Regions from separate parts of the Paenibacillus sp. 2TAB19 genome, predicted to be linked through region 2. Evidence: riboswitches for the same ligand, from Rfam matches in the RefSeq annotation. Region 2 holds a riboswitch; the other holds the start of a gene.
What was found. A riboswitch is a leader RNA that binds a small molecule or an ion and turns the genes downstream of it on or off. The one in region 2 is predicted to bind cobalamin.

Region 1: another riboswitch for cobalamin. It lies ahead of AB4Z33_RS15955 (ABC transporter substrate-binding protein); the one in region 2 lies ahead of AB4Z33_RS22785 (S-layer homology domain-containing protein).

The regions. Positions count from the first base shown of each region.
Region 1 is NZ_JBFRGE010000032.1:1,910-5,769, forward strand. It holds gene AB4Z33_RS15945 (ABC transporter ATP-binding protein) at 1-359, opposite strand, end outside; gene AB4Z33_RS15950 (FecCD family ABC transporter permease) at 365-1,402, opposite strand; gene AB4Z33_RS15955 (ABC transporter substrate-binding protein) at 1,406-2,398, opposite strand; cobalamin riboswitch at 2,813-3,054, opposite strand; gene AB4Z33_RS15960 (FixH family protein) at 3,240-3,698, shown strand; gene AB4Z33_RS15965 (sulfite exporter TauE/SafE family protein) at 3,705-3,860, opposite strand, start outside.
Region 2 is NZ_JBFRGE010000061.1:22,505-26,470, reverse strand. It holds gene AB4Z33_RS22785 (S-layer homology domain-containing protein) at 1-1,872, opposite strand, end outside; cobalamin riboswitch at 2,035-2,235, opposite strand; gene AB4Z33_RS22780 (hypothetical protein) at 2,337-2,636, shown strand; gene tyrS (tyrosine--tRNA ligase) at 2,693-3,958, opposite strand.

The sequences.
Region 1 (3,860 bases), on a different contig from region 2:
GCCTCATCGATGATTTCCGCCGGATCACTCTCTTCATTGCCAAGCCAGCTCTGATACGGATAACGCCCCATGCCAACGACCTCACGTACCGTAAACCCGACCGGGGGCAATCCGCCCTGCTGCAATACGGCCATCTTGCGCGCCAATGTTTTGCGCGGCAACGATACGATTGGCTCTCCTGCCAGCAGCACTTCGCCTTTCGCTGCCTTATCAACGCCGGACAGCAGATGAAGCAGCGTTGACTTGCCGACCCCGTTAGGCCCTATAATGCCATAGATCTTGCCTTCCGTGAATGAGCAGTCGAGCTCATGAAGCACCGTTCGGCCTTGAATCGTCTGTACAATTCCTTTTGCCTCCAAGATAGCTATAGCTGACCGCCTCCATTCATCTTACGACGATGGAGCAGATAGGCAAAGAATGGCGCGCCGATCAGCGCCGTCACGACGCCTAGCGGAATTTCGCGCGGGCTAAGCGCATTACGCGCGAGCGTATCCGCCCACAAGACGAATATGCCGCCTCCAATAGCCGCAAGCGGCGTAATCAGCCTATAATCCGGCCCCACGAGCAAGCGGATCAAGTGGGGTACTACGAGCCCGACGAAGCCGATAACGCCTGATACGGATACGGCAGCTGCCGTAAGCAGCGTAGATGCGATCAGCACGATCAGCTTCGTTCGCTCCACGCGAACGCCGGCATGGGCGGCGTGGCGTTCGCCTAGAACGAATAAATTGAGCGATTGGCTATAGATGAGAATAATTGGGAATCCGATGARAAGAAACGGAATGAGCATATATACGTTGTCCCAGTTGCGCATCGCAAGCGAACCCATGAGCCAGAACAGAATTTGATTGACAACGCCTTCAGACAGCGACACCATGAACGATACGAAAGCGCCTAAGAAGGCTTGAATGATGACACCGGATAAAATAAGCGTTTCAATATGCATCGCCCCTTTGCTTCGCGATAGCCAGAATACGCCAAACAACGTGATGCTTCCCGTCAGAAAGGCGACAAGAGGAATCGTCCACATGCCTAAAGCCATCTGGAGTCCGAACAAAATAATAAAGGCAGCGCCTACCGAGCTCCCTGAGGCGACGCCTAACGTATACGGATCGGCAAGCGGATTGCGCAGCACGCCTTGGAAACCTGTGCCGGCAAGAGCTAGGCAGGCGCCGACAAGGACGGCAAGCAGCACGCGGGACAGCCTTACCTGCGTAACAATGGCTATTTCACCCTTGGTATAGAGATCTTCGCCCCCTTTCACCCACGGAAGCTCGTGAATAAGTATGCCCCATACCTTGCTTACCGTAAGACCCGACGTACCAATAGAAAGACTTATGATCATAGAAACGGCAAGAAGGAGCAAAGCTGCTCCTCCATAAATGATACCTTTATGTTTCATTGCTTATTTGACGAGATCCGGGTGAATAACCTTCGCAAGCTCAAGCAATCCATCGGCGAGACGCGGACCTACACGTACGAGCGGGTCTTCCGTCACGGCGAACATTTGCTTGTTCTTCACTGCATCGATAACGTCCCAACCAGGACGGCTCTCAATACCGGCTACAATCGGATTCGGCTCCTCCTTCCATGCTGGGTACACAATCAGTTGCGGATTTTTGGCAACGACCTCTTCCGCGTTCACCTCGAACCACCCTTGACTTCCGGCTGCCACATTCGTTCCGCCAGCTAGCGTCAGCAGCTCATCGAGGAAAGTGCCAGAACCCACCGTCCAGCCGGGCGAGAATTCCAAATACACATTTTTCTTCTCTGCGTCTTTCACTGCGTCCGTTACCTGCTGCTTCACTTGAATCATATGGTCAGCAACTGCGGCAGCTTCTGCTTGTCTATTCATAATTTTACCTAAAGTATCGATTTTGGCAACTACTGCATCATAAGTTAGCGGATCCGTTGCATATACAGGGATATTAAGCTCGCGAAGCTGCTTAATCGCATCCACGTTCATCGAGGAAGAAGCAATGACCAGATCCGGATTAAGCCCCGTAACTACCTCAATATTCGTCGTCATATCGCCTACCAGCTGCTTAGCTACTGCCGCTTCCGGATAGTTGCTATAGCTGTCCACACCAACGACCTGCTCTCCGGATCCGATCGCATAGATCGTTTCCGTCTCGCTTGGCGCCAGCGAAACGATCTTCGTAGGTGCTTGCGCGAATGTAATTTCCGTTCCCGTATCGTCCTTCACCGTAAGCGGATATTCCGTAGTTGCTGCGCTTTCCTGTTCGTTGTCAGGCGCGTTCGTCGGCGCTTCCGTAGCCGCATTCGATGGTTGATTCGATGCTTGTCCCTCATTATTGGCGTTCGCTCCGCAAGCAGTCATGATGACGAGCATCATCGCCAGCAGCAGCCCAATCCAAGCTTTGTTCATCTTATTCATTAATTAGCACACTCCTATACGTTCTATTTATCTAGCAAATCGGCCTTACTCGTTATAGCTGTTACCTTCGAATAAAACATGATGTTACTTTTAGCCTGTATTTCATACAGCCTAATCGGGACCAATCGACCTTTACGTGACGCTTGATTGGAAAACATACAGTCAAAATCGGCATTTTGGCCCCTTGTCGCGCTTCCCCGTCCATTTGGCTGCACAATATCCAATCAAACGTAGATATGGACGCGTTGCAAGCCTTTTACTTGTATAAAATCCAATCAAAAGGCACTACTTGATAAGATTTAAACATCAAAAAAAAGCATTTCCGACGTCTTGTCAGAAATGCTGCGCGAATTCCGCTTCCAAAGCGGCAAATAGCTACTACTCGTGTGCAACACCTCCTAGTTCCTCGTAGGATTCAGCGTTAATAAGCAGGCAGGTCTCCTGACTTGGAATATATGCCATCGGCGTCTTCCCGAGCGTCCAAGCTCAGTGACAATATGCCGCGGCATCGGCCTTGCAACGAGAGCAGTCGCTCTCCGGCCATTCCTTACAGTGGCGGGTCCGCGCCGGATTCTCACCGGCTTCCCTATTAAGTCGGAGCGGTTGTTTAAGCAGCATTCAAGCTGCTCATATAAACCTTCTCGACACCTAGTTATTTTCTATGAAATTGTCAGATGTAACTATACACATCTTCCAATCTTTTGTCTATCCCTATCGCCAAAGTCAGACTATTGTTGAACGTCGCCGGCGTTCTGTCATCCCACTGCGCCGCATAGGTAACTAAAGACGCTGTTAATTGGTTTCTTGCCTACAAAAAAAGATACAGAAAGGTGCGCTTATCATGAGCTCTGACGAATCAATAGTAACGACCCGAGCACGAARGCCACTTCTTAAGTGGTCGCTCGCCTTGCTTGCCGCTGCCGTCATCATCACCGCTGCGTTCGCGTGGCTGCAAACGACGGAAGCTGCCCCACCTGCCGTCACGGAGCATTCCTTCGAAGAAGGCTCATTGACGTGGGAGATCGGCCGCTATCCGGCCAAAGTGCTCGATCTGAATGATTTTCGCCTCAGTCTTAGAAATTCCGAGGGAGCGCCGTTACGTAACGCTGAGTTATCCATCGTGTTAGATATGATCGGAATGAACTGCGGCAATTACAGCTTCAAGTTAACCGAGACCGCTCCCGGCGTCTACGAGGGCGAAGGCATGCCGTTGATGGCTGGAACGTGGAAAGCAACGTTGACGCTGGATACGGCGGATGGCAACTATATCCTTGCAAGGCGGCTCTCTGCCGTCCACTGATGATCGTTACCATAACCACGGCGAAATGCTCGGAATGACGCCGTTCACGGCCAATCCCCGCATAATGGACAATAGCCCTACAGCAATTGCCGTTACTACGCCTGCCTTGCGCATGAATCTTCTCCAGCGCCTGCCGGCGAAAGCAGCGATAGAAGCCGCGGC
Region 2 (3,966 bases):
GTCGGTTGCCATGCCGTCAACTTTACCCGTCTTGACATGCTTGAAGCCGCCTTCGGGCACCGCGAAAGCCAATAGCGCGTCTAGAGCCGAAATACCGTTTTTAATAAAACGCTCATCCGTATGGGCATCTACGCCGAAGCCGGATAAAGCCGTAATGACCTGCGCGATGCTTTCGCTGCTCGAGGTTCCCCAGCTCGTATAGCCTCCGTCCGCGCTCTGCGCTTTGGACAACCACGCAATCGCTCGATCCGCAGCTCCCTTTACATTAGTGTTCGTCTCGTAATAAGGAACCAGTGCTTGCAGCGCCATGGCTGTCATATCCACATCGGCTGCGCTCGTTCCTAGCGCCCAGCCGCCTGCTTGATCGGTACCTTTCTTTATTTCCTTATCGAGCAAAAATTGAACGAGATTTTCCCTTGTCGTTTGCGTCTTTCCTACAGGAGCGTCAGGAATTTCATAGTCATGACTGTCCAGCGCAATCAACGCGAATATCGGACCGTTATTGCCTTGCTTCTTGACGTAATCGAAGTCTGCTAACGCGCTTCTCAAGTCAAAGCCGGCAACATCCGTTATATCCCGGCCAACGGAAGTAAGGCCAAGAATGACGCGGGAATGCTCCGTGCTTTTCGTCTTGTCGAGCACGCCCGAGTTAGCCGTCATTAGCTCGGTGACTTTATTGGCTACATTTTTATAGTAGAGATCGTAATATCCGTTTGGTACGTCATATTGTCCCCGCGCAAGAGAGAGGACGGACCAATCCCCGCTCCCCGTTCCAAATACGGGATTCGTGACGGTTTTCTGGATATATGCAAGGTTTGCATGGATTTGTTGCTCCAGCAGGGCGTCGAACGTTTGCTTGTACGTAACAACAAAGGTTTGCTCTGCTTTGTTGCCGGCCTCATCCTCAGCTGTTATCGCAATCGTGTTGTTGCCAGCGATCAGCGTCGCCGTATATTGTCCATCCGTTCCCGTAATGACTTTCCCATTCAGCTTCACTTGAGGAGTGATCGCTTCCGATACGTTGTCCGTTACCGTAACGGCGAAATCTATTTCGCTATTGGTTAAAATTGCGTTGTTTTCTAACCCTGCAACTTGGATAACGGGTAGCTCCGTATCTTCCTCATTGGCGCTCAATGCTTCGCTGAGAGCGGCAAGTGCTTCATCGACGCTGTCTTGGGAGCTAACCATGCTTTCAAGCGCGTCATAGGCATTAATATATGCCGCGTTTACGTCGTCATCCGATATGATTGCTTCTCTGTTCGGATCGCTGTTGATTTCTCCGACCAGTTCAGTCAGATCATCCTTATTAGCCGTAGAATAGAAGCCTTCGCTCCATTCCGAGCCACCCAGGTCCGCTCCGAATCCGTATACCGTGAACTGGGTACGAATAACGTCTCCGTCCTCGGGGTGGTAATCCGAAAATCCGACGCTCGGGAATACGTTATTGACCGCATACATCCAACCCGACATCGAAGTATAATCAAATTGACCAAGCCACTCTTCTCTTAATTTCGTGCTGACCTCGCCGGATTGCTCCAATATATAGCTTGGAACGTTTACTGGCCTTGGATCGTTGTCTTTAACAAATGCCAGATAGAACGCACTATCAATGGCACCCGTACTTTCATAATTCCCTTCGCCAAGCAAACGCGTTATGATGGCTGCGCCATTATCGTTCTCGTAAAAAGGAACCTTAACCGGCTCTTCTATATAGCCCTGCCCTAACGTAAACTTCTCGACAGTGATCGTTACGAATCCAACCGGATCAGATTCATCCTCCGCCGCGAGCGCAATGCTGGCTCCGTTCGTGAACACAACAGAGAATAGGATGCTTGCGATAAGCAGCCACGCTAAATACTTGTTCCTGATCATCTTTTCATTACTTCCTTTCCAGTCCTTCTATTTCTATTAAATCTTGTCTACCATACTTTCAGCGCGCACAAAAAAACCTTCCGCCGCAATTGGCAAAAGGTTTAATAGAGCACACAGCAAAAAGCCCGCACTAAAAAACATCCTCCTATCGCTCGTAGAATGAATGGCATATCGAAACAGGCAGGTATTCTGGCTCAAGCGTCATCGCCCTTGCATCCTTCCCGGTTTCCCAGTGGCATCTTGCAAGAACTCTTCTTATACAGCGGCGGGACCGCGCGAGATTTGCACTCGCTTCCCTTTTAACCAATCGACAGCTCGACGAAGTCAAGACTGATCGTTGGCACCTGTTCCTACTATGAAATTATGTTGCTTATCATATCCGATTAATCGGCATTTGTCATTCTATTGTTTTTAATTGTGGTAAAATAGGACGAAGCCATACACTACGATGATGAGGTGCCCATATGTCCATTAGCTTCACTTCTTCAATTATTAGCCGCCTAAAAAGAGAACTTGCCGATACGCAGAATCAACTTGCGAACGATAAAACGAAACTTGCAAAAGTGAGCGCGAAAATAAAACAGCTGCAAAAAGACAGCAAGCTAAGCTCTACGCATAGCGATCTGAGCAGCAAAATGTCTCAGCTTACGAAGCTGAAGGATGAAGCCGCGAAGCTTGAAGCATCGCAAGCAGACTTAACGAAGCAACTGACGGCGAAAAACGCCGAGCTTAGGCAGCAGCTTGCTAAGTCGAAGCAGCAATAAGAAAAAAGCTTCCTTAGCGCATGATAACATGCCTTCGGAAGCTTTTTTTAAGTAATTTACGTTAGTTTAACAAGGCTGTAGTTTTTCTTGCCTTTGCGAATAATGATGAATTTCCCGCCGATTGCATGCTCGGACGAAACCGCGAACTCGAGGTCGGTGATCTTCTCGCCGTTCATTGAGATGGCGCCGTTCGATACGTCTTCGCGCGATTGTCGCTTCGAAGGCTCGATACCAATCTCTACGAGCCACTCCACGATGTTTTTCGCTTCGCCTTCGCCGCTCGCCTCGTACGTCGGCATTTCTTTGAAGCCTTGCTCGATCTCGTCTGCCGTAAGCGAACGAATATCGCCGCTGAACAACGCAGCCGTAATACGCTTTGCTTGGTCCAACAGTTCGTCGCCGTGCACGAAACGAGTCATCTCTTCCGCAAGCGCCTTCTGCGCATCACGCTTATGCGGTTCGGTCTGCACCTTTTCCGCAAGCGCCTCAATTTCATCTTTGCTGAGGAACGTGAAGTACTTCAAGTATTTCACAACATCGCGGTCATCGGTATTCGCCCAGAACTGGTAGAACTCATAAGGTGTCGTCTTGTTCGGGTCAAGCCATATGGCTCCGCCTGCCGTCTTGCCGAACTTCGTGCCATCCGCCTTAAGCATAAGAGGAATCGTAAGGCCGAACGCCTTCGCCTCCGAGCCTTCCTTCTTGCGGATCAGATCAAGACCGCTCGTAATATTGCCCCATTGATCAGAACCTCCGATTTGCAGTTGCACATCCTCGTGTTGGTACAGGTGCAAGTAATCGAGCGATTGAAGAATTTGGTACGAGAATTCGGTGAACGAGATACCGCTATCCAGCCTGCTCGCTACGACATCCTTCGCCAGCATCGTGTTGAGGTTGAAGTTTTTGCCGTAGTCGCGGAGGAAGTCGATGATATTGAGTTTATGCGTCCAATCGTAGTTGTTCACCATGCGAATCTCGTTGTCGCCGTCCGTGATGAACAGCTTACGCAGTTGAGCACTTAGCGCATTCACGTTGTCCTGTACCTGTTCAAGCGTCTGCAAAGAACGCTCTGTCTGCCGTCCGCTCGGATCGCCAATCGTACCTGTCGCTCCGCCGATCAGAATAACCGGACGATGACCGGCCAGCTGGAATCGCTTCAGCACCATGAACGGAATCAAATGTCCGATATGCATACTGTCCCCCGTCGGGTCAACGCCGCAATACAGCGATACCGCCTTCGTATTCGTTAATTCACGTAAGCCCTCTGCATCTGTCTGCTGATTAATGGCGTCACGCCATTCGAGTTCGTCGATAATGTTCACAGCCACAC